3 regions of the Sphingomonas sp. T1 genome follow, and region 3 is predicted to be linked to each of the others. Evidence: riboswitches for the same ligand, from Rfam matches in the RefSeq annotation. Region 3 holds a riboswitch; each other region holds the start of a gene.
What was found. Region 3 has a riboswitch for cobalamin ahead of cobW (cobalamin biosynthesis protein CobW). Riboswitches for the same ligand answer to the same signal wherever they lie in the genome.

Region 1 (8,008 bases), 3.0 Mb from region 3:
GCCGCGCCCAAGGTGATGCAATGAGCGTGCGGATCAGGTCGCGGCGGGGTGAACGGTGAGCGGTCCCGTCCTCGATACGAAGCTGTCGGTCGACGCCGAGACGTTCCAGGCGAATGCGGCGCACAACCGCGCACTCGCCCAGCGCCTGCGTGACGACGTTGCGCGCGTAGCGCTCGGCGGGGACGCCCGGTCGCGCGACCGCCACGTTGCGCGTGGCAAGCTGCTTCCACGCGACCGGGTCGAGCGCTTGCTCGATCCGGGTTCGCCCTTTCTCGAGATCGGTCAGCTCGTCGCTAATGGCCTGTATGACGATGCGGTGCCCGGCGCGGGGGTGATTGCGGGGATCGGCCGCGTTGCCGGGCGGCAGTGCATGATCCTGTGCAACGACGCGACGGTAAAGGGGGGGACCTATTTCCCGCTGACCGTCAAGAAACACCTGCGAGCGCAGGAAATCGCACAGGAAAACCGCCTGCCCTGCATCTATCTCGTCGATAGTGGCGGGGCGAACCTGCCCCATCAGGCGGAGGTGTTTCCCGATCGCGAGCATTTCGGCCGGATCTTCTACAATCAGGCGCAGATGTCGGCGCTGGGGATACCGCAGATCGCGTGTGTGATGGGGAGCTGCACTGCGGGCGGCGCCTATGTCCCGGCCATGTCCGACGAGACGATCATCGTCCGCGGGCAGGGCACGATCTTTCTTGCTGGGCCGCCGCTGGTCAAGGCGGCGACGGGCGAGGTGATTTCCGCGGAGGACCTCGGCGGCGCGGACACGCATGGACGGCGGTCGGGCGTCGTCGATCATGTCGCGGAATCGGACGACCACGCGCTGACGATCGTTCGCGACATCGTCTCGACCTTGCCGCCACAGGTCCCTGTCACGGTGAACCGGCAACCGGCGCGCGCCCCGAAATACGACGCCGAGGGGCTTTACGGTGTCGTGCCGTCCGATGTGCGGGCACCGTATGACGTACACGAAGTGATCGCACGGCTGGTCGATGGCAGCGAATTCCATGCGTTCAAGGCGCTCTATGGTACCTCGCTGGTGTGCGGGTTCGCACATATCCACGGGCTCCCCGTCGCGATCCTTGCCAACAACGGCGTCCTGTTCAGCGAAAGCGCACAGAAGGGCGCGCATTTCATCGAGCTCGCCTGCCAGCGCAAGGTACCGCTGCTGTTCCTCCAGAACATCTCGGGTTTCATGGTCGGCGGGAAGTATGAGGCGGAAGGCATTGCCAAACATGGTGCAAAGCTCGTGACGGCAGTCGCGACCGCGACCGTGCCGAAGATCACGGTGCTGATCGGCGGCAGTTTCGGCGCCGGCAATTACGGCATGTGCGGACGCGCCTACTCGCCGCGCTTCCTGTTCAGCTGGCCGAACAGCCGGATCAGCGTGATGGGCGGCGAACAGGCGGCCTCGGTCCTCGCCACCGTTCACCGCGACGCGGACGACTGGACGGCGGAGGAAGCCGAAGCGTTCAAGGCGCCGGTTCGTCAGAAATATGAGGACGAGGGGAATCCCTGGTACGCGACCGCGCGGCTGTGGGACGACGGAATCATCGATCCCGCGCAGACCCGCGACGTTCTCGGCCTCGCGCTCGCCGCGACGCTCAACGCTCCCATCGCCGAACGCCCCGCGTTCGGTGTATTCAGGATGTAAGCCGATGATCCTGCTATCGTTTCTGCTGGCCGCGGGTCAAATCACACCGGTCCAGCCGATCGTCAAAGGGACCGGCCTGCCGCCAGCCGTGGTGACCGAGGAGGCCGGCGTCATGGTGCCGATCGACGCGATGTTCGCCGCGTTGGCCGCCCGCGATGGCCAGGCACTGCTCGCACAGGTGCGTCCAGAGGGTGGCGCTACGGCAGTAGAAGAAAAGCCCGACGGCACGCGCACCATCCGCCGGACCGCCTGGTCCGACTTCGCCGCCGGTCTGAAGCCCGGGCCGGAGCGATATGCGGAACGCCTGACGGATCCCGCCGTGGATATCGATGGCGATATCGCGATGGTATGGTCGCCCTATGTCTTCACCATCGACGGCCGGGTGGCGCATTGCGGGACCGACCATTTCGACATGGTGCGCGAAGCGGGCCGGTGGAAGATCCTCAACATCACCTGGTCGAAGCGGACCAACGGATGCCCCGCGCAATGATCGAATCACTGCTCATCGCCAATCGTGGCGAGATCGCCTGCCGCATCATCCGCACAGCTCGGGCGTTGGGAATCCGCACGATCGCGGTCTATTCCGATGCCGATGCGGGCGCGCTGCATGTCCGGCACGCTGACGAGGCGGTGCATATCGGTGCGAGCCCGGCGCGCGAGAGCTATCTGGTCGGAGAACGGATCATCGCCGCCGCGCTCGCCACCGGCGCCGAGGCAATTCATCCGGGGTACGGGTTCCTGTCCGAGAATGCGGACTTCGCGCAGGCCGTGCTCGACGCAGGGATCCTGTGGGTTGGCCCCGATCCCGACAGCATCCGCGCGATGGGGCTGAAGGATGCCGCGAAGCAGCGGATGATGGCGGCCGGCGTCCCGGTGACACCGGGCTATCTGGGGGAAGACCAGTCGCCCGATCGGCTCCAGCGCGAGGCGGATGCCATCGGCTACCCCGTCCTGATCAAGGCCGTTGCGGGCGGCGGCGGCAAGGGTATGCGCCGCGTCGACGCGTCCGCCGACTTTGCCGACGCGCTCGCTTCGTGCCAGCGCGAAGCTTCCGCATCCTTCGGCAATACCGACGTGCTGATCGAGAAATATATCCTGTCACCGCGGCATATCGAAGTGCAGGTGTTCGGCGATCGGCAAGGCAACGTCGTCCATCTGTTCGAACGTGACTGTTCGTTGCAGCGCCGGCATCAGAAGGTGATCGAGGAGGCCCCGGCGCCCGGCATGGATGATACGACGCGCGCGGCGATCTGCGCGGCGGCGGTGCGCGCGGCACAGGCCGTGAACTATGTCGGCGCGGGTACGATCGAGTTCATCGCCGATGCGAGCGAAGGCCTGCGCGCCGATCGGATCTGGTTCATGGAAATGAACACCCGGTTGCAGGTCGAGCATCCCGTCACCGAGGAAATCACCGGACAGGACCTTGTCGAGTGGCAGCTGCGGATTGCCAGCGGCGAGGCGTTGCCGCTGCAGCAGCATGATCTTGCGATCCGCGGCTGGGCGATCGAGGCCCGGCTCTATGCGGAGGATCCCGCCAAGGGTTTCCTGCCGTCGATCGGGCGGCTCGAGGCGTTCGATCTGGATGATGCGACGCGGGTCGATACGGGTGTCGAACAGGGGGCGGACATCTCGCCTTATTATGACCCGATGATCGCCAAGGTGATTGCCTGGGGCGACACGCGTGAAGCCGCGCGCGAGACGTTGGCGGAGGCGCTGGACAAGGCGGTCGTCTGGCCGGTCCGGTCGAATGCGGGGTTTCTCGTCCAGGCGCTCGACCATCCGGAATTTGTCGCGGGAACGCTCGATACCGGGCTGATAGCCCGCGAAGGTGCGGCGCTGATGCCCCCGGCGCAGCCCAGCGAGGAAGCGCTGATCGAGGCCGCGCGCGCGCTCGTACGCGTCGAACCGATGGCGGGCTTTCGCCTCAACGCGGCACCTTTGAAGACGGCGCGGTTCCTGCTCGACGACGACACCGTGACGATCGATCTCGACGGTCGCGGCGTCCATGAACCGGTCGATGCCGCCCTCGTTTCCGATGCCGGGCAGACCTGGCAGTTGCGGCCCTGGCGTGCGTCTGGCGCGGCGATGGGGGCGGCAGCTGATGGCGCGATCTTGTCACCGATGCCGGGACGGATCATCGCGGTCGACGTGGCTATCGGGGACCGTGTCGCAAAGGGGCAGAAGCTCGTGACGCTGGAGGCGATGAAGATGGAGCATTCGCTCATCGCGCCGTTCGACGGGACGGTCGCCGAACTGGCCGCGATCGAAGGCGGGCAGGTGAACGATGGCATGGTGCTCGCGCGTATCGAGAAGGATGACTGATGGCCGGCCGCTATTTCGACCAATGGGCGGTTGGCGACCGGATCGTCCATGAGATCCGCCGCACCGTCACGGAGACGGACAACCTCCTGTTTTCGACGATGACGCACAATACGCAGCCGCTGCACCTCGATGCGGAGGCGGCGAAGGCGAGCGAATTCGGCCAGATCCTCGTCAACGGCACCTTCACCTTCGCGCTGATGGTCGGATTGTCGGTGGGGGACACGACGCTCGGGACGCTCGTCGCCAATCTCGGTTATGACAAGCTCGTGCATCCGAAACCCGTCTTCATCGGCGACACGATGCGCGCCGAGACCGAGGTCGCCGAGCTTAAGCCCAGCCGGTCACGCCCGAACGCCGGGATCGTCACATTCATGCACCAGCTGATCAACCAGCGTGACGAGATCGTCTGTCGGTGCCTCCGCTCGGCACTGCTGCTGCGGACGCCGGCATGAGGTTGCGCTCGCTGCTGTTCGTGCCCGCAGACCGGCCCGAGCGTTTTGCGAAGGCCGCAGCGAGCGGGGCCGATGCCATCATCCTCGATCTGGAGGACTCGGTCGCGCTCTCCCGCAAGGCCGTTGCCCGCGAGGCGGTCCGGGCCGCGTTGCAGGACCACACCGACGTCGTGCGGATAGTCCGGATCAATCCCGTCGACTCCGGGTGGCTGGACGACGATCTCGCTGCCGCGAGGGGCGCCGATGCGATCATGCTGCCCAAGGCGACCGGACCCGCGACCGTCCTCGCGCTGGTCGAGGCTTATGGCGATGACTGTCCGCCGATCCTACCGATCGCGACCGAAGTGCCCGCCGCGATCTTCACACTGGGCGAATATGCGCGGGTCGGCGACCGGTTATGTGGCCTGACTTGGGGCGCCGAGGACCTGCCCGCGGCGATCGGCGCAGCGACCAGTCGGGAGGACGACGGGTCCTATACCGAACCCTATAAGCTCGTCCGATCGCTGCTGCTGTTCGGCGCGCATGCGGCGGACGTCGCGGCGATCGAGACGGTCTATCCCGCAATCGCGGACATTGACGGGTTGGCAGCCTATGCCGCGCGTGGCAGCCGCGACGGCTTTACCGGCATGATGGCGATCCACCCGTCGCAGGTCGCCACGATCAACGCCGCGTTCACGCCGGATGCGGCGACCATTGCACATGCGCACGCCGTCGTCGCTGCGTTTGCAGCGGCTCCCGAGGCGGGCGCGCTGCAGCTTGATGGGCGGATGATCGATGCGCCGCACTTACGTCAGGCGCGGGCGATCCTCGCGCGACTCTAGGCCCATTGGCGGCAGGAATTTTCTGCGCTACCGTCGCCCTGCGAAACCGGTGAAGGCCGGGGTCGCAGATCGCGTCGGTGCCCCTCGGGGCTTCAAAGGGAATGCGGTGCGGGAGGCGGTCCTCCTCATGCCGCGGCTGTCCCTGCAACTGTAAGCGGTGAGTGCGGTGCGCATGTCCCTTCATCATGGGGGGGCGACCACTAGGCCTGAGCGTAAGCGCAGGGCTCGGGAAGGTCGCGTACCGGGCGTCGACCCGCGAGCCAGGAGACCTGCCGGCGCTCGGTCGCTCTTGCCATGGTCCAGGGGATGACCGCGGCACGGTACTCCGTCTGAGCGACGAACCATGCGGCGGGGGCCGCATCGGCGCGCGTGGCGGGTGCGGTTCGGCGTACACCCCAAGCGTTGCGCCGGCTGTCCGTGGCATCGGACGGCAGGCCCCGGCCGGTCGCTCGTGACGCCGGGGGTATCGTTTCATGACCAGAGTTTTCGTTTCGCTTGCGGCGCTCGCGACCGCCACGGCCTTTGCATCGCCGACCGCGGCCGAGCCCGATCCGGTTACTGCGGCGACGGGCGAGGCGGCAGCGGGCGCCGCCGAGCTGGTGATCACCGCATCGCGATCGGGGGACGCGGTTCCCGCCGATCAGCTCGGAGCGTCGGTGACGGTGCTCGACGCCGCCACGCTCGACCAGCGGCAGACCCGGATCGTGTCCGACGTGCTGCGCGACGTCCCCGGACTGGCGGTCAGCCGGACCGGCGCGGTCGGGGGGACGACGCAGGTCCGGATCCGCGGATCGGAGGGCAATCACGTGCTCGTGCTGATCGACGGGATCGAAGTGTCCGATCCCTATCAGGGCGAATATGACTTCGGCACGCTGATTGCCGACGAGGCGGCACGGGTCGAGGTGCTGCGCGGCCAGCAATCGGCGCTGTACGGGTCCGACGCGATCGGCGGCGTCATCCAGTATCTCACGCTCAGCGGCGCGGAGGCCCCGGGCGTATCGCTGCGGGCCGAGGGGGGATCGTTCGGCACGTTTTCGGGCGGCGCCCGGGTCGCGGGCGTGGCGGGCAATCTCGATTACGCGCTATCGAGCTCGACCTACCTCACCGACGGCACGCCGACCGCACGGGGCGGATCGCGCGACATCGGAGCGAAGAGCGTCGGCGCGACGGGCAAGCTCAACTGGTCGCCGACCGACACGCTGAAGGTCACGGGCGTCGGGCGCTATAGCTATACCGATGCCGACAGCAACGACACGGCATTGAGCGGCCCGCAGTTCGGCACGATCGTCGATACGCCAGGCGCGCGCAGCACGGTCGAGGCCTATTACGGGCTCGTCCGGGCCGAGTTGGCGCTGGCGGATGGCCGCTGGACGAATGCGCTCAGCGGCCAGTTTGCCGATACGACACGCCGGGCGCTGGTCGACGATGCCTTGAGCTTTGGCAACAAGGGACGGCGGTACAAGGGATCGTTCGAAAGCGCGTTCCGGTTCGGGACCGATCGCATCCGGCATCGGCTGACCGCCGCGGTCGATGTCGAGCGCGAGCAGTTCCAGACGCTTAGCGCGGCTCCTTCGGAGTTCGTCTTTACGGGACGGCGGCATACCGACAATGTCGGGCTCGTTGGCCAGTATGACGTCGTGATCGACGATGCGCTCGCGATCGGCGGATCGGTGCGGCGTGACGAGAATAATCGGTTCGATGACACCACCACCTATCGCGCGCAGGCGAGCTATCGCTTTGCGACCGGAACGCGGGTGCGCGGCGCCTACGGGACGGGCGTGAAGAATCCCGGCTATTTCGATCTCTTCGGTTATTCCGACGGTCGCTATATCGGCAACCCGAATCTCAAGCCGGAAAAGTCAAAGGGTTGGGAAGCCGGGGTCGAACAGGTTTTCGGGGGGGATCGTGCGACGATCGGCGCGACCTATTTCGACAGTCGCCTGACGAACGAGATCTTCACCACCTATCCCGCCCCCGATTTCGTCGCGACGCCCGGTAACCGCGATACGCGATCGATGCAGCACGGCGTCGAAGTGTTCGCCACCGCCCGGCCGATCGCGCAGCTGCGCTTCGACCTCGCCTATACCTATCTTAAGGCGCGCGAGGACGGGGGCGTGGAGATCCGGCGCCCCAACCATATCGGCAGCGTCAACATGACCGCGTTCAGCCGCGACGAGCGCGCCTCGGCGACCCTCACCGTGCGGTATAACGGCCGGCAGCAGGACGACGCCTATACCGATCCAAGCTATGTCCCGGTCCGCGTCTCGCTCCAGGAATATGTCCTCGTCAACCTGAACGCGGCGTACAAGCTGACGCCCGGGCTGTCGGTTTTCGGTCGGGTCGAAAACCTGTTCGACGAGCGGTACGAGGAGGTGTTCAGCTATGTCGGTCAGGGTCGCGGCGCCTATGCCGGCGTGAAGGCAGCATTCTGATGCGGAGCGAGGCGGAGCACACGGCGCGGATGGCCAAGAAGAAGGTCGTCCAGGACAAGATCGTCGCTGCCAAGACGATCGAAAAGGGCCTGCTCATGGTCCACACCGGGCCGGGCAAGGGTAAGACCACCGCGGCGCTCGGCATGGCGGTGCGGATGATGGGGCATGGGCGAAAGGTCGGGATCGTGCAGTTCGTCAAGGGTGCGATGACGACCGGCGAGAAGGTCATCTTCGACGCCTTTCCCGATCTGGTCGAATTCAAGCCGATGGGCGAGGGCTTTACCTGGGATACGCAGGATCGGGCCCGCGACATCGCAGTGGCGC
Region 2 (8,008 bases), 2.0 Mb from region 3:
TTCCAGATCTTGACCGACGGATGCCCGGCCGCGAGGCCGGCGAGCCGCCCCTCGATCTGGATAGCCTCGCGCCTGGCTGCGTCGAGCTCGGCGGCTGTCGGCGCAGGCTGGATATTGGCGCGCGCGTGTGCGCCGGTGCGTCCCTTGCTCTTGGTCATGGCCAACGCGATGGCCCCGGATACCGCGCCGCGTCAATGCGGAACGGTAGTGACGCGCCCGCCCGAAGACTTGCGTCAGCGCTTGACGCGTTCCGCCATCGCGGCGTTGCCCTGCCCGGCCGCGACCGAACCTGCCGATCGTCCCGCCGCATCCTCGATCGTCCGGTCCGCACCCGCCGCCAGCAACAGATCGACCTGCGTCCGGCGATTGAAGAGCGATGCCATCATCAGCGCGGTCTGCCCGGCATGATTGCGCGCGTTCACGTCGCACCCTGCCTTCAGAAGCCGTGCCGCGATCGCATCCTCGCCCTTGAACGCGACACCCATCTGCGCGCTGTTGCCCTGGTCGCGATCCGGACGGCAGGCGTCGGCGCCCTTGCCGATCAGCGCGTCGACCGTGGCAAGCTGCCCGTTATACGCCGCCAAAATTAGAGGCGTGAAACCGCGCTCGTCATAGGCATTGATGTCGGCGCCGGCCTTGAGCAGCGGATCGATCATGTCCGTCCGGCCGAGCCGGGCCGCCTCGAACAGCAGCTGCTGGCGACGCTCGGGTGATGGCAAGGCCGCGACCGCAGGGGGCGTCTGTCGCTCGGTCGCAGCGGCCTGTGGACCGGCCGCGGCGAGCAGCGCGGCAAGATAAGTCAGCATCGTCGGTCTCGTTTCCTTAAAGTCTGCCACGGCAGGAGGCGCGCGCCGTGGCGCACCCCCTGCCCCGGGATCAGCGGGCGCTCTGGCCCGGGTTGGCGGCACGATAGTCCGCCACCGCGCGCGACACGTCGGCGATCGGCACGTTCACCGCGGTTGCCAGGCGCGTGCCGAAGTCCTTGTCGGCCTGGTAAAAGTAGCTGACCATGATCGTCTTCGTCCGCGCCGACGTCACGACATTGAGATCACCCGCCAGGTTGGTGACCAGATCCGCCTTGTCCTGCGGCTTCAGCGCCCGGTAGAATTCGCCCGCCTGCGCGAAGTTGTTGGTCTTGGCGATCGGCTTCGCATCGACGGTCGCGTCGACGCCATAGGGCGCGGCGCGGAAGCGGGCATCGGTCGACTTTGCCGCGGTCGCCGCCGGGAAATAATTCACGTCGGACGCGCGGTTGGCGTGGTCGAGCTGGCCGTCCTGGTAATTGTTGACGACGCTCGTGAGCGGACGATTGACCGGCAACTGCATCGCATTGGCGCCGATGCGATAGCGCTGCGTGTCCGAATAGGAGAACAGCCGACCCTGCAGCATCCGGTCCGGCGACGCCTCGATCCCCGGCACGAGGTTGGCCGGTGCGAACGCCGACTGCTCGGTATAGTCGAAGAAGTTGGTCGGCACCTTGTTGAGCGTCATCTCGCCGATCTTGCGGAACGGCACGCCCAGCCATTCCTTGGTGTCGTCGAACGGATTATAGTCGAGCTTGGCGAACGCCGACGCCGACATCGTCTGCACCATCAGGTCCCAGACGGGGAAGTTGCCCTTGCCGATCTCGCCATAGAGGTCGTCGGTCAGGTAGTTCCAGGTCGCGGTCGCCACCTGCGCGCCGTTCAGGTTGCGCACGCCCTGGCGGCTGATCCAGCGGAACTTGGCAAACACCGTTTCGCCCTTGGCATTGACCAGCTTGAAGGCATGGACGCCGTTGCCGTCCATCGTCCGGTAGGATGCCGGCGTACCGAGGTTCGAATAGACATGCGCGAGCATGTTGGTCGCCTCGGGCGTGGCCGAGAAGAAGTCGAAGAAGCGATTGGGGTCCTGCTTGTTCGTCACAGGCGAGGGCTTGAGCGCGTGGATCATGTCCGGGAACTGGATCGCGTCGCGGATGAAGAAGATCGGCAGGTTGTTGCCGACCAGATCCCAATTGCCCTGATCGGTATAGAATTTGGTCGCAAAGCCGCGCGGATCCCGCATGCCCTCTGGGCTGCCCGAGGGGTGGATCACGGTCGAGAAGCGGACAAACACCGGCGTCTGCTTGCCGGGCATGAACAGCGATGCGTCGGTGATGCTCGAAATGTCCGCGGTCGCGGTGAACACGCCGTGGGCACCGGTTCCGCGGGCATGGACGACGCGCTCGGGCATGCGCTCACGGTCGAAGCGTGCGAGCTTCTCGATCAGCGTCGTGTCCTCGAGCAGGACGGGGCCAAGGTCGCCCGCCGCCTTCGAGTGGCGGTTCTCGCCGATCGGCGCACCATTGTCGCGGGTCATCTGCGGCGCGGCGACACTGGCTGAATCACCCTTGGCTTCGACCGTGCCGGCCACACCGGCCTGCGCCAGCGCGGGCTTGCCGGCGCTGGACGGTGCCGCCGCGGTCGTCATGCGGGTTTCCGCCTGCGTCTCGGCCGGCGCCACCGTCTGCGCGGCGACCGGCTGGATCATGGCACCAGCCGATGCCGCAGCCAGCAGCATCGCCGTCACGGCCTGACGGCTCTTCACGTTCTTCATCTCGATCCCTTAATCCTGCATGCCATCAGCGTGGCATCCCCGCACAGAGCGCGCGGCACCGCCGCCTCCTGATCGAGGACGCGCATCGCGCCAAACGGAGCTTCTGGATCACAGCAATCGAGCGGGACGATCGAGCCGCCATCGTGCCGCTCGCCGGACGATTGCCGAACGATCCTGACCGGGATAGACCGGGGCCGCTGACCTGTTCGATCCGAGCAGGGCGGCATGATCGCGTCGGTGCCCTGAAAGGGGCTTAATAGGGAACGCGGTGAGGGTGGTTCGCCACCTGAAGCCGAGGCTGTCCCTGCAACTGTAAGCGGCGAGCGCGATGCATTTCGCTTCTTCCTGCAAAGGAAGGAGCAGCCACTGGGCCAGACGTTTCGTCATGAGGGCCTGGGAAGGCCGTGCATCGTGTGATGACCCGTGAGCCAGGAGACCTGCCGGCGTCTGGTCGCTCTTGCCTGGCCCAGGGGGTGGCCGCGGCACGGTACTCCGTCGAGCGACGACGTGTGCGGTGGGGACCGCACGGGCATGCGTGCCGGTCGCAATCGCGTCCGGCTGGCGCGGATGTCGGCCGTTCGCGGGAGGTCCCTGCCGGGTTCGCCAGACGCCCGGGGGATTACCGTAATGCCGTTCCTATTGTCCCGCCTCGCGCTCGCGGGGGCTATTCTGTCGCCTGTCTTCGCAGCACCGCTCGACGCGCAGTCCGCGCCGGATCCCGAGACCAAAGACATCCTGGTCGTCGGACAGCATGCCCAGGACACGCTCACCACGCCGAATGGGACCGGCAGCCGCCTGGGCCTCACGCCGCTCGAGACTCCCGCGACGCTCTCGGTCATCGACGGCGCCATGATCCGCGCGCGAGGCGACCTGTCCGTGATCGATGCGACGAGTCGCGCACCGGGCATCAGCAACGTGGGCAATCCCGGCAATGGCGGCACCGCACTCTCGGCGCGGGGCTTCAGCGGTCAGGGATCCGTGCTCCAGCTCATCGACGGCATCAGGCTGTTCCCGGCGGCCGGCACGATCACCTTTCCGACCGATCCGTGGATGGTCGAGCGGATCGACATCCTGAGCGGCCCGGCCTCCGTGCTCTACGGCCAGGGCGCACTGGGCGGCGCGGTGAATGTCCTGATGCGCAAACCCGATACGCAGCGGACGCACGTGGAGGGCGAGATCGGCTATGGGTCGCAGGACAGCTTGCATGTCGCGGCGGGCGCAGGGGGGCCGATCACCGAGCGCCTCTCCTACCGTATCGACGGCAGCTATCGTCGGTCCGACGGCTATGTCGATCGTGGCCAGTCACGCAGCCATGCCGTGTCGGGCACGCTGCGCTGGGCACCGACCGACACGCTCGTCGTCACCGCGCGTGACGATTATGGCGACCAGAAGCCGATGCGCTATTTCGGCACGCCGCTGATCGACGGTCGGCTCGACGACCGCATCCGGGAGCGCAACTACAACACACGCGACGGCGTCATCCGCTACCGGGACAACCGCACCAGCCTGCAGGTCGACTGGACGCCGAGCGATGTGGTCACCGTCAGCAACCAGGCCTATCGCCTCAGCTCCAAACGCTCCTGGCTCAATCTCGAAACCTATTGCTGGGTCGCCGCAGACGGGGTCTGCGCCAACGGCAGTGGCAACACCGGCACACCCGGTGGCATCCTGCGTACCGACATGACCGGCATCGTCCATGATCAGACGCAGTGGGGCGACCAGGGCAGCGTGACGTTCAGGACGGGCATCGCCGATGGCGTCGGCAACGACTTGGTCATGGGCTTCGATGTCAACCTTATCAAACTGACATATTCCCACAATTTCGGGTCTGACCCGCAGGTTTCGGAGGTCGATCCCTTCGCGTTCGATCCCGGTCTGATCATCGACACGCAAGGCATCGCACCGCGCTATCGCACGCGCACGACCGAATATGCGGTCTTCGCCGAGGACCGGCTGAAGCTCGGAACGCACGTCTCGATCGTCGGTGGCGTCCGCTTCGAGCGCGACACGATCCGCCGCTGGTCGATCGACTATCCGGGCGGCGCCACCACCGAGACCTTCGCGCTCGACAAGCGGCTGCACAATGTGACCTGGCGGGTCGGGAGCGTCTATCAGCCGATCCCGACGGTGTCGCTCTATGGGCAATATGCCACCGGCGTGGACCCGCTGGGGACGCTGACGACCTATTCGACCGGGCAGGTGCAGTTCAGCAACGCGGTCGGCGACCAGGTCGAGGTCGGCGCGAAGGCGGTGTTCCTCGACGGTCGCGGCACCGCCACCGTCGCCGCCTACCGCATCGTCAAGAAGCGCTTGCTGGCACAGCTGACCCCGGCGAGCCCGGTCGAGCAGGTCGGCCAGCGATCGGCCAGGGGTATCGAGGCCGCGGTGTCGCTCGATCTGCCTTACGGTGTCGGGATCGATGCGAACGGCAGCGTGCTCGACGCGACGTTCGACGACTTCGTCTCAGGCGGTATGCGCTTCGATGGCAATACCCCGCCGGACGTGCCCGAGACGCTTGCCAATCTCTGGCTGCGCTGGAACGCGACGCGCACGCTCCAGGCGCGCGCCGGACTGCGCTACGTCGGACGCCGCTATTCGGACAATGCGAACAGCTTCCGCGTCCCCAGCTACGCCACGGTCGATGCAACGCTCTCATATGCAGTGACGCCGCGGCTCGCGGTCGACATCCACGGCTACAACCTGTTCGACCGGGACTATGCGATCAGCACCTACAACAACCAGCAATGGGTCCTCGGCCGTCCCCGCGCGGTCGACGTCTCGCTTCGCGTCGGCTTCTAGCGCGCCCCGTGACCGGCGGCTGGCAAGGCCCCGACAGCGGGCATGGTTCTGCCGCGCAGCGGCGGGCTCGCCTGCCGTTCAGCATGCCACCCGAATGGTTTCGTCATCGGCCAACCACTGGAGTTCACGTACCAAAGCAATGGGTTCGGGATTGACCTGTTGACGAGAAACCGCCAGCGTTAGCGCTATCATAAAAGAGAGGATGTGCTGTGGAAATTACGCGACGCACCGGGCTGGCGATGCTGACGGGTCTTGCCGTATCGGCCGGCGCCCGTGGAACGGCCGCACCTGCGCCGACCGGCCTGCACGGCATCGCCGCGGCCAAGGGGATGCGGATGGGGTCGAGTTTCGCATGGGGTGCCGCCGGTGCCGATCGGGGCTCGTTCGCGAACCCGGCCTATGCCGACCTGCTCAAGCGCGACTGTGGTCTGCTCGTCGCCGAAAACGAGATGAAGTGGCAGGCGTTGCGACCGAGCGCGACCAGCTTCGACTTCACCCGGTTCGATGCGATGATGGCATGGGCGGATGCCAACGCGCTGCCGGTGCGCGGGCATAATCTGCTGTGGCATCAGCCCAAATGGATGCCGCGCTGGGAAGAAGCGCATGATTTCGGCGCGACCCCCGCGCGCGCCGCCGAAAACCTGCTGGTCGACCATATCACGACGGTATGCCGTCGCTATGGCACGCGGATCCGCAGCTATGACGTCGTCAACGAGGCGGTCGATCCCAAGGATGCGAGCCTGTACCAGACCGCTTTGTCGCGCGCGCTGGGCAGTCCCGAGGCAACGCTGGACCTCGCCTTCCACACCGCGCGCCGCGTCGCGCCGCACGCGCAGCTGGTCTATAACGACTATATGAGCTGGGAGCCCGGCAACGCCACGCACCGCGCCGGCGTGCTCAAGCTGCTCGAAGGGTTTAAGGCGCGCGGCGTGCCGGTGGATGCGCTGGGGGTGCAATCTCACCTCGTCACCCAGGGAATCGACGCGCGTGCGACGATCGCAGGGCTCGAGGGCGAGTGGCGCCGCTTCCTCGATGCGGTCACCGCGATGGGCTATGGGCTGGTGATCACCGAGCTCGACGTCCGCGACAACGCACTCCCCGCCGACTTTACGGTCCGCGACCAGGCGGTGGCCGATTTCACGCGCGGCTATCTCGACGTCATGCTCGCCTATCCGCAGCTTCGCGACGTGCTGCTGTGGGGAATGACCGACCGCTATAGTTGGATCGAGGGGTTCGAGCCGCGCAAGGACAAGGCCCGCCGCCGCCCCTGCCCCTATGACGCCGCGTTCAAGCCCAAACCGATGTACACGGCGATCGCCGCCGCGCTTGCTGCCGCCCCGCCCCGCGCCTGACGCCCGGACAAAAAAAGGGCGCCGCGGTAGTCGCGCGGCGCCCAGGGGGGAGAACGGGAAAAGGATCGGGAGGGTCGGCCGGACCGGCCGACCCTCACGCGCTTATCTGAACGACGCGCGGATCGAGAAGGTGAAGCGGCGATCCGCGATGAACCAGTTGCGCGGCCGCGTCAGCAGATCATCGTTGATCACATATGACGTGCGCGTGATCGAGTTGGTCAGGTTGACGCCCTGGAACCCCATCTTGATCGCTGGCGTCACCGCGTAGAAGATCGAGGCGTCGAGCTGCCCGTATTTTTCCGCGTAGACTGGCGAGTTCGGCACGATCACGTCGCGGATCGTGAGCAGGTTCTTGGACCGCCAGTTATACGCAGCGCGTACCTCCAGCCCGTTACGCTGATAGAAGGGCGCGAAGTTGAACTGGTATTTCGACAGCCCCTGCAACGGCAGCCCGCTGGTGTCGACGTTGGAGATGATCCCGGCGGTGACGTTCGGATCGTCGGAATCGAGATTCTGCTGCGACACGCCCGACGACTTCACGTAGGTGAAGTTGGCCGCGAGACCGAACCCGCTCAGGAACCCCGGCAGGAAATCATAGGTCTGCTGATAGCCGACCTCGAACCCCTTTACGCGACCCGTCTCGGTCGAGTTCAGCGGGGTCGTGATGATCCCGTCGAATGTCGCGCCGTTGTTGGTGAAGCTCTGACGCTGCAGGCTGTTGGTCTGCACGCCGTACAGGTCCTTCTTGAACAGCGACAGCGTGAGCTGGCCGACATTCGAGAAATACCATTCCGCGGTCACATCGTAATTGTCCGCACGGACCGGCTTCAGAAACGGGTTGCCGACCTGGAAGGTCGCGACCGGCGCACCGTTGAACAGGATCGTCTGGTCGCTCGTGTTCAGATTGATGTTGTAATAGGACCGGGTCAGCCCGAAATCCGGCGGAGCGACGCTCTTGGTGAACGCCGCGCGGAACTGAAGACCACCGCCCATCGCCAGCTTCACGTTGAAGCTCGGCAGGAAATAGTCGTAACTCAGCTTGGCGTCGTTGGGTGTCGTGCTGCCGTTCTGGAACGCCGCGGCGGCATCACGTACGGCTTGCGGCAGCGCGCAGAACCGCGAGACCGGCTGCCCGTCGGTCGGCGCGACGCAGCTGAACGACTGTTGCGGGAAGGCGAAGAAGCCCGACGAGACGCGATCCGTCTTGGTGTACCGCACACCGATATTGCCGCTCAGGTTCCAGCCGTTCGACAGGTCGTTGCCAAATCGCGCCATCGCAT
Region 3 (8,008 bases):
GGATCGGACAATGCGATCTCGGTGGTGACGGGATATTCCATCGGATATTCGATCACGTCGTCGCGCAGCATCCCCTCGACGATCCGCCGCGCCTGCCCCGGCCGCCCCGCCTTGCGGAAATAGGCGACGTGCCGCGCGCCGCGCACCAGCCGATCCGCGCGCACGCTCATCAGGTCGCACGCCCCCGGCCCCAGCCCGACGCCGTGGATCGTGCCGGTTACGACCACCTGTCCCGGCGGCGGCACCAAAATCGGCACGGGCTCCACCACCCCGATCATTCCGCCGCACTCGCCAGCGCGTTGATCGCCGCGACGGTGATCGCGCTGCCGCCCAGCCGCCCCTCGACGATCACGCACGGCACCGGCTGCGCCGCCCACAGCGCATCCTTCGATTCGACCGCACCGACGAAACCCACCGGACAGCCGATGATCGCCGCGGGCCGCGGACAATCGGGATCCTCAAGCATATTGAGCAGGTGGAACAGCGCGGTCGGCGCATTGCCGATCGCCACCACCGCACCCGCCAGATGCGGCCGCCAGAACTCCAGCGCCGCGGCCGAGCGCGTTGTTGCCATTTCTCTCGCCAGCGCGACCGTCTCGGGCGTGTGCAGCGTACAGATCACCGCATTGTCCGCCGGCAAACGCGCGCGCGTGATCCCCTCGGTCACCATCCGCGCATCGCACAGGATCGGCGCGCCCGCCCGCAACGCCGCACGCGCGGTCCGTGCGAAGCCCGGCGAAAAGCGGATATCCTTGGCCAGCGCGACCAGCCCCGCAGCGTGGATCATCCGCACCGCGACCGGCTCCTCCTCGGCGTCAAACCGCGCGAGATCCGCCTCGGCTCGGATCATCGCGAACGACTGGCGATAGATCGCGGCCCCCTCGGTCTCATAGGCATAGGGCATCAGGCGGCTCCGGACGGCTGGGAGAAATGGGCGATAATCTGAGCGGGTTCGAGCGCGCCGAGCAGCGGCGGCGCGCCCGCGCGCGTGTGCAGGGAAAGGTCGAACCGCCCGTCGCGCCCGGTCAGCGTCACGTCCGCAGGCCGCGCCCGCGCACACCCCTTGGCGCATCCCGACACGTGCAGGCTGCCAGCAACCAACGGAGCCAGCCGCCGCGCGAGGTCGCGCGTCTCGACGCTCGCCTGCGGGCAGGCGGGCGCACCGACACAGGCGTCGACCCCGGCGCGCACGCTGCTCTGGTCACGCGCGCTATCCGGCACACCGCCTTCGAGGATCAGCATCCGCCACGGCGTCACGCGGATCGCCGTGACCGGGTCTGCGGCGATCCGGTCGCGCAACTCTACTGCCGCGATCCGCCCGAAGCCGAGCGCGATCGCCGCGCCCAGCGGATGCGCCCCGGCTTCGGGCGGTGGCGCCGTGGGCGCGGGAACCAAGGTCGCGGGCTCCGGCACGGCCGCTGCGTGGCGCGCCATCCGCCCCGCCGCCGCACCGCCGCTGTCGACGAACCACCGCGCCAGCGCGATCAGCGCGTCGACCGCGGTGTCGCGCGTCACGTCCACCCCCGCCGCACGCCCCTCGCCGCGCACCAGCAACCTGCCGTCCGCCGCGCGCTCGACCCGAAAGTCAGCGGGCGCGCGGGTCAGCAGCGGTGCAGCGCCCGCATCAATCGCAAAACCAACCTTGCCAGGCAGCACCGGCAGGTCGGACAGCCGCTCGCGCAACGCGGTGGCGATATGCTGCGTGTCGTCCCCGTCCCGCCAGTCGGGCGCGACCAGAATCGCGCCGCACGCCTCGCGCTCCGGATCGGGATCGATCAGCCCGACGGCCAGCAACGCCTCGACCAGCTCCCGCCAGCCCGCCTCGGTCACGCCCCGGATCTGGAAATTCGCGCGGCTTGTCACGTCGATCTCGCCATTTCCCCACGCCATTGCCGCATCGCACAGCGTGAGTGTCTGCGCGCGCGTCAGCCGGCCGAGCGGCGGGCGGATCCGCACCAGCAGCCCGTCGCCCGCCGCCATCGGCCGCCACGCATCGGGGCACCATCCCTTGACGACGAACGCGCTCATGCCGGCAGGTCGAGCTGCGCGAGGATCGAATTGCGCCGCGTCGGCCACAGCCCGGCCGCATGCAGCGCCGCGAACCGCGCGGTCATCGCCGCCAGCGCCGCGGGGTTCGCGCTCTCCAGAAACGCCCGCACCGCGTCGCGCCCCAATGTCGCATCATAGTAGAGATCGATCAGCTCGGGCGACACCACCCGCGCCAGCTGCGCGAACATCGCCATATGGTCGAGCGTCGCGGCGATCTCCGCGCCGCCGCGAAACCCGTGCCGCATCATCCCCTCGACCCAGGCCGGGTTCGCCGCCCGCGCATGAACGACCCGCGCAATCTCTTCGTCCAGCGACCGCGCACGCGGCCGTTCCGGGTCGCGCGCATCGAGATGATACAGCGCCGCGCTCTTACCCCCGGCAACCGCCTGCGCCGCCGCGAAACCCGCCTCGTGCGCGGCATAATCCGCGGCGAGCAACAGGTCGGTTTCGGGCAGGTCCTGAACATGGACGAACGCGTCGGCGGCGGCGACCCGGTCGCGGATCCCCGCTGGATCGAACCGCGTCGCACCGTCGTCGCCCGCTCCTTCCAGCGCATGACTCGACGCCGCCAGCCACGCCGCGCCCGCCGCCGCCCGCGCCGCCTCGCCGTACGTCTCGCCTGCATCGCCGAGCCCGAGCCCGTAGCGACCCGGCTCGGGCCCATAGACGCGCGCACCCACAACTTCGCCGACGAACGGGTTCCAGTCGCCGGGCTCGTCGCGCGCCGCCAGCGCGCGCACCGCCTGCCCGAACATCTGGCCGAGCGCGGGAAACGCATCGCGGAACAACCCCGACACGCGCAGCGTCACGTCGATCCGCGGCCGGTCGAGCCTTGCCAGCGGCAGGATCTCGACCCCCGTGACGCGGTCCGACGCATGATCCCAGACCGGCTCCGCGCCGAGCAGGTGGAGCGCCATCGCGAACTCCTCGCCCGCGGTCCGCATCGTCGCCGACGCCCACAGGTCGACGACCAGCGCGCGCGGATAGTCGCCCTCATCCTGCAGATGCCGGCGGACCAGTTCGTCGGCCAGCCGCACGCCCTGCGCATGCGCCGCGCGCGACGGCACCGCGCGCGCGTCGGTCGCATACAGGTTGCGCCCGGTCGGCAGGACGTCGCTGCGTCCGCGCCACGGCGACCCCGACGGCCCCGCCGAGATCCGCCTGCCGCGCAACGCGTTCAGCAGCCCGTCGCGCTCGGCCTCCCCCTGTTCGCCACGACCGTAAACGTGCAGCCCGTCGCCGAACTGGCTTTCCTTCACGTCGCACACGAACGTGTCGATCCGGGTGATCGCCTCCGCCTGGCTCGCCGCCTCGTCGAGCCGCAGCGTCGCCGCCAGTCCGGTCGCGCGCGCCTCGTCGGCGATGTCGCGCTGCAGCCGGTCGCGGCGCGCGGGGTCAAGCCCGTCGGCGGTCGAAAACTCGTCGAGCAGCGATTCGAGCCGCCCCAGCCCCGCGCCGCTGCGCGTCGTCGCGGCCGGCGGCGGGACATGGCCGATCGTCACCGCGCCGATCCGCCGCCGCGCCTGCGCCGCCTCGCCCGGATCGTTGACGATGAACGGATAGAGCACCGGCATCGCCCCGGTCAGCGCCTCGGGCCAGCATTCCCCCGACAGCGCGACCGCCTTGCCCGGCAGCCATTCGAGCGTCCCGTGCGCGCCGACATGGATCAGCGCATCACTCCCCCGCGCGTGCAGCCACAGATAGAAGGCGACATAGGCATGACGGGGACAGCGCGACAGGTCGTGATACTCCCCGACCCGCGCCGCACTGCGCCCGCGTTCGGGCTGGAGCGCGATCACCGCGCCCCCCCGCTCGACGCCTGCGAACCGGAACGCGCCGTCCACACAGCCCGGATCGTCCTCGGGCGCGCCCCAGCTTTCCTCGAGTGCATCGCGCAACACGGCCGGCAGGCCCCCAAGCGCCGCGCGATACGCCGCGACCGGCCACCCGATCCGCCCCGTCGCCAGCGCCTTGGACAGCGCTTGCGGCGCCGCCCCTCCGGTCGCGTAACCCGCCGCCGCCAGATCCTCGACGATCGCCTCCGCGGACGCCAGCGCGTCGAGCCCGACCGCATGCGCCATCTGATACTCCTTGCCCGGATAGGTCGACAGCACGACCGCGGGCCGCTGCTCAGCGACCGGCCGCGCCGCCAGTCGCACCCACGCGGTCACGCGCGCGACGATCGCCGCGATCCGCTCGGGATCGGCCCGGTGCTCGCGCCGAGCATAGCCGAGAGCGTCGTCGCGTACGCCGTCCTCCTTGAAGCTTGCGACGCCCGCGAACAGCCGTCCATCGACCTCTGGCAGGACGACGTGCATCGCCAGGTCGGCGGGGGACAACCCGCGCATCGACCCCGCCCAGGCGGCGCGATCCGACGTCGCCAGCGCGACCTGGAACACCGGCACCCCCGCCCCGTCGAGCGGCGATGTGTCGTCCGCGCCGCGGCCCGAAAAGGCGGTCGCGTTGACGATCACCGCCGGGCGCAGCGCGACGACCCAGCGCGCCAGCCACCCCGCGACGCCCGGCGCCTTCAGCGACGGCGCGAACAGCCCGACGACGTCGAACCCCGCCCCACTCAGCCCGGCGTGCAGCGCCTCGATCGGGTCGAGATCGGCAGCGGTCAGGTAGGAGCGGTAGAAGATCAGCAGGATTCGCGGCCGCGTCGCGGTCATCGCGAACGCCGCGGGGCACGTCACCCCGTCGCGCGGCTGCCAGCCACCGACCTCGGGGACCGTCTTCACGCCCGCGACCGGCCCGGCATAGAGCCCCGCCGCCAGCGCCATCTGCGCCAGCGCCGCCTGCGCCGCGACCGCGCCGCCGTCGTCGCACAGCGCGGCGAGCCGACGCAGCGTCGACACCGGCACCGTCGACGCCGCATCGAGCCGCGCGTCGATCCGCCCGTCGGCCGGCAGCACCGCCAGCGCGATCCCCCGCGCCCGCGCCAGCGCCTCGAGCTGCTGCAACCCATAGGACCAGTAGGACCGCCCGCCGATCAGCCGGATCACGATCCCCTTCGCGCCTTCACCCCCCGCCAGCGTCCGCTCGACATAGGTATCGACCGACAGCGGATGCGCGAGCGCAGACAGGTTGGCGAGCCGCAGCGACGGCAGCGGGCTCCCACTCGCCGCCGCACGCCGCCACCCGGCCGCGAACGCGCCGAGATCCCCGTCCGAAAAGGACAGGACGACGAGGTCCGCCGGGCTCTGCGCCAGGTCCTGCGGGACCGCGCTTTCCTCCAGCCCGTGGCTTTCGCGGAAGACGACGTGCATCGTCGTCAGCCCTGAAGCGCGGCCCGGATCCTTGCGGGGTCGATCCGGTCATGCTCGGCGATCACCACCAGCCGCGTCTGGCGCGCCTCGTCGGCGCGCCACGGCCGGTCATATTGCGTCCGCACCCGCGCCCCGACCGCCTGCACCAGCAGCCGCATCGGCTTGCCCGTCACCGCGGCATAGCCCTTCACGCGCAGGATGTCGGCGTCGCGCGCCAGCGTCTCGATCCGTGCCGCCAGCGCCGCCGGGTCCGCGATCTCGCCAAGCTCGACGATCATGCTGTCAAAATCGTCATGCTCGTGATCGTCCGCGCCATCATGATGCGACGGCCGCGCCGCGATGTCGTCCTCCGCCGCCGCGTTCAGCCCGAGCACGACGCGCGGATCGATCACCCCGTCGGTCAGCGCGATCACCGGCAACGCACGCGTGGACTCCGCCGCGATCACCGCGCGCGCCGCAGCCACCCCCGCCTCGCCCGCCAGATCCGCCTTGGTCAGCAGCACCAGATCCGCACAGGCGAGCTGGTCCTCGAACACCTCGGCGAGCGGCGTCTCGTGATCGACGCTCGGATCCGCGCGACGCTGCGCCTCGATCGCGGCGAGGTCGGGCGCGAACCGCCCCGCGGCGACCGCTTCCGCATCGGCCAGCGCGATCACCCCGTCGACCGTGATCTTCGACCGGATCGCGGGCCAGTCGAACGCCTTCAGCAACGGCTTGGGCAGGGCGAGCCCCGATGTCTCGATCAGGATATGGTCGGGCCGCGGGTCGAGCGCGAGCAAAGTCTCGACGGTCGGGATGAAATCGTCAGCGACGGTGCAGCAGATGCAGCCATTGGCGAGCTCGACGACGTTCTCGGCCGGGCAATCGGGGATCGCGCAGCCCTTCAATATGTCGCCGTCGATGCCGAGCGTGCCGAATTCGTTGACGATCACCGCGAGCCGCCGGCCACCGGCATTCCGGATCAGGTGGCTGATCAGCGTGGTCTTGCCCGCGCCGAGGAATCCGGTGACGATGGTGACGGGAATCTTGGCCAGGGTCGGCTGGGGTTCGGTCATGCGATACTCTCCGGGCGTCGGAACGACAGCCACGGACGGACGCACATCCGCAGCCACACGCGCGCGCGACCAAGACGGCCGCACGCGTTCGTCGCTCAGACGGAGTACCGTGCCGCGACCATCCCCTGGATCAAGGCAAGAGCGACCATGACGCTGGCAGGTCTCCTGGCTCGCGGGTCGAAGCTCGATGCACGCCTTCCCAGGTCCCGTGACCCAGTGGCTGCCCCCGCATCGGGGGCCTGTGCGTCTCGCTCACCGCTTACAGTTGCAGGGACAGCCGCGGCATTGGGAGGCAAACCTCCCGCACCGCATTCCCATTCAAGCCCCGAAGGGCACCGGCGCGATCTGTCGAGGTTCGGTAGAACCAAACCTCGCGGTTGGGTTTAGAGGAGTTTGGCGGTTGTGCCAATGCACCTGACCTCCGTCATCCCGACGAAAGTCAGGACCCAGAGCCAAACAAAATGCGGTGCCTGGCTCTGGGTGCCGGGTCGAGCCCGGGATGACGACGCTGTTTGTTAGCCCCGCACTACCTCGATCTCGTCGAACCGCTTCCACCGGTAGATCGCAAAACTCAGCACCCAGCACGCCACGAACAGCGCGATTATCGCAAAGCCCAGCCCGTTGAAATTCTCGCCCAGCGCCGAAGCGACGTCCCACACGCCCCCGCTGAGGCCCAGCTTCGACGCCAGCAGCGCGAGCGTTTCGATCCCGCCGATCGCGATCGCGACGATCGCCGAGATCAGCGTGATCGTGATGTTGTAATAGAGCTTGCGGATCGGCTTCACGAACGCCCATTCATACGCGCCGAGCATCACCACCCCGTCGGCACTGTCGACCAGCGCCATGCCCGTCGCGAACAGCACGGGCAGCACCAGCACCGTACCGATCGACAACCCGTCCGCCGCCTGGCTCGCCGACAGGCCGAGGATCGCGACTTCGGTCGCAGTGTCGAACCCCAGCCCGAACAGGAACCCGAGCGGCGCCATGTGCCAGCTGCGCGTCACCAGCCGGAACATCGGCCGGAACAGCCGCGCGAGCAGCCCGCGATTGCCGAGCAGCAGGTCGAGATCCTCCTCGACATAGCGCCCCCCGCCGCGGACATGGCCGAAGGTCCGCCACACCGATCGCAGGATGATCAGGTTCATTGCCGCGATCGTGAACAGGAACAGCGCGGAGATCAGTGTCGCGATCACCCCGCCCGCCTGCTTGAACGCCTCGAACTGTGACAGAGCGCTCGCGGTCAGCGCGATGGCGACCGCGGCGATCAGGACGATCCCCGAATGGCCGATCGCGAACCAGAAGCCGACCCCGATCGGCCGCTGCCCGTCCTGCATCAGCTTGCGCGTCACATTGTCGATCGCCGCGATATGATCCGCATCGACCGCGTGGCGCAGCCCCAGCCCCCAGGCGAGCATCGCGGTGCCCAGCATCAGCGGCTGCGCCTGGAACAGCGCGAACGCCCATCCCCAGGCGGCGATGTTGGCCGCAACCAGCATCGCGAACATCCAGCCGATCCGGTGTCGCGTCGAACGCCCGGCGGTCCGCCCGGTCATGATCTTGGTCATTAGCACATCCCCGGCGTCCGACGAGGACGGGGGCCTGCCGCGAACGACCGGGACGCGCGCCGACCGGACG

Region 1: it holds a riboswitch for cobalamin, as region 3 does, so the genes downstream of both, GV027_RS01715 (TonB-dependent receptor plug domain-containing protein) here and cobW (cobalamin biosynthesis protein CobW) in region 3, are expected to answer to the same signal.
Region 2: it holds a riboswitch for cobalamin, as region 3 does, so the genes downstream of both, GV027_RS06440 (TonB-dependent receptor) here and cobW (cobalamin biosynthesis protein CobW) in region 3, are expected to answer to the same signal.

The regions. Positions count from the first base shown of each region.
Region 1 covers NZ_LR733875.1:395,439-403,446, forward strand. Annotated here, with positions in the region: gene GV027_RS01685 (isovaleryl-CoA dehydrogenase) at 1-24, shown strand, start outside; gene GV027_RS01690 (carboxyl transferase domain-containing protein) at 56-1,657, shown strand; gene GV027_RS01695 (nuclear transport factor 2 family protein) at 1,662-2,147, shown strand; gene GV027_RS01700 (acetyl/propionyl/methylcrotonyl-CoA carboxylase subunit alpha) at 2,144-3,979, shown strand; gene GV027_RS01705 (MaoC family dehydratase) at 3,979-4,431, shown strand; gene GV027_RS01710 (HpcH/HpaI aldolase/citrate lyase family protein) at 4,428-5,252, shown strand; cobalamin riboswitch at 5,311-5,543, shown strand; gene GV027_RS01715 (TonB-dependent receptor plug domain-containing protein) at 5,726-7,684, shown strand; gene cobO (cob(I)yrinic acid a,c-diamide adenosyltransferase) at 7,684-8,008, shown strand, end outside.
Region 2 covers NZ_LR733875.1:1,427,363-1,435,370, forward strand. Annotated here, with positions in the region: gene GV027_RS06425 (hypothetical protein) at 1-158, opposite strand, end outside; gene GV027_RS06430 (ankyrin repeat domain-containing protein) at 234-806, opposite strand; gene GV027_RS06435 (catalase) at 877-2,577, opposite strand; cobalamin riboswitch at 2,796-3,036, shown strand; gene GV027_RS06440 (TonB-dependent receptor) at 3,205-5,376, shown strand; gene GV027_RS06445 (endo-1,4-beta-xylanase) at 5,586-6,728, shown strand; gene GV027_RS06450 (TonB-dependent receptor) at 6,831-8,008, opposite strand, start outside.
Region 3 covers NZ_LR733875.1:3,405,385-3,413,392, reverse strand. Annotated here, with positions in the region: gene cobI (precorrin-2 C(20)-methyltransferase) at 1-278, opposite strand, end outside; gene GV027_RS15560 (precorrin-8X methylmutase) at 275-904, opposite strand; gene GV027_RS15555 (cobalamin biosynthesis protein CobG) at 904-2,028, opposite strand; gene cobN (cobaltochelatase subunit CobN) at 2,025-5,318, opposite strand; gene cobW (cobalamin biosynthesis protein CobW) at 5,324-6,373, opposite strand; cobalamin riboswitch at 6,512-6,728, opposite strand; gene GV027_RS15540 (HoxN/HupN/NixA family nickel/cobalt transporter) at 6,889-7,926, opposite strand.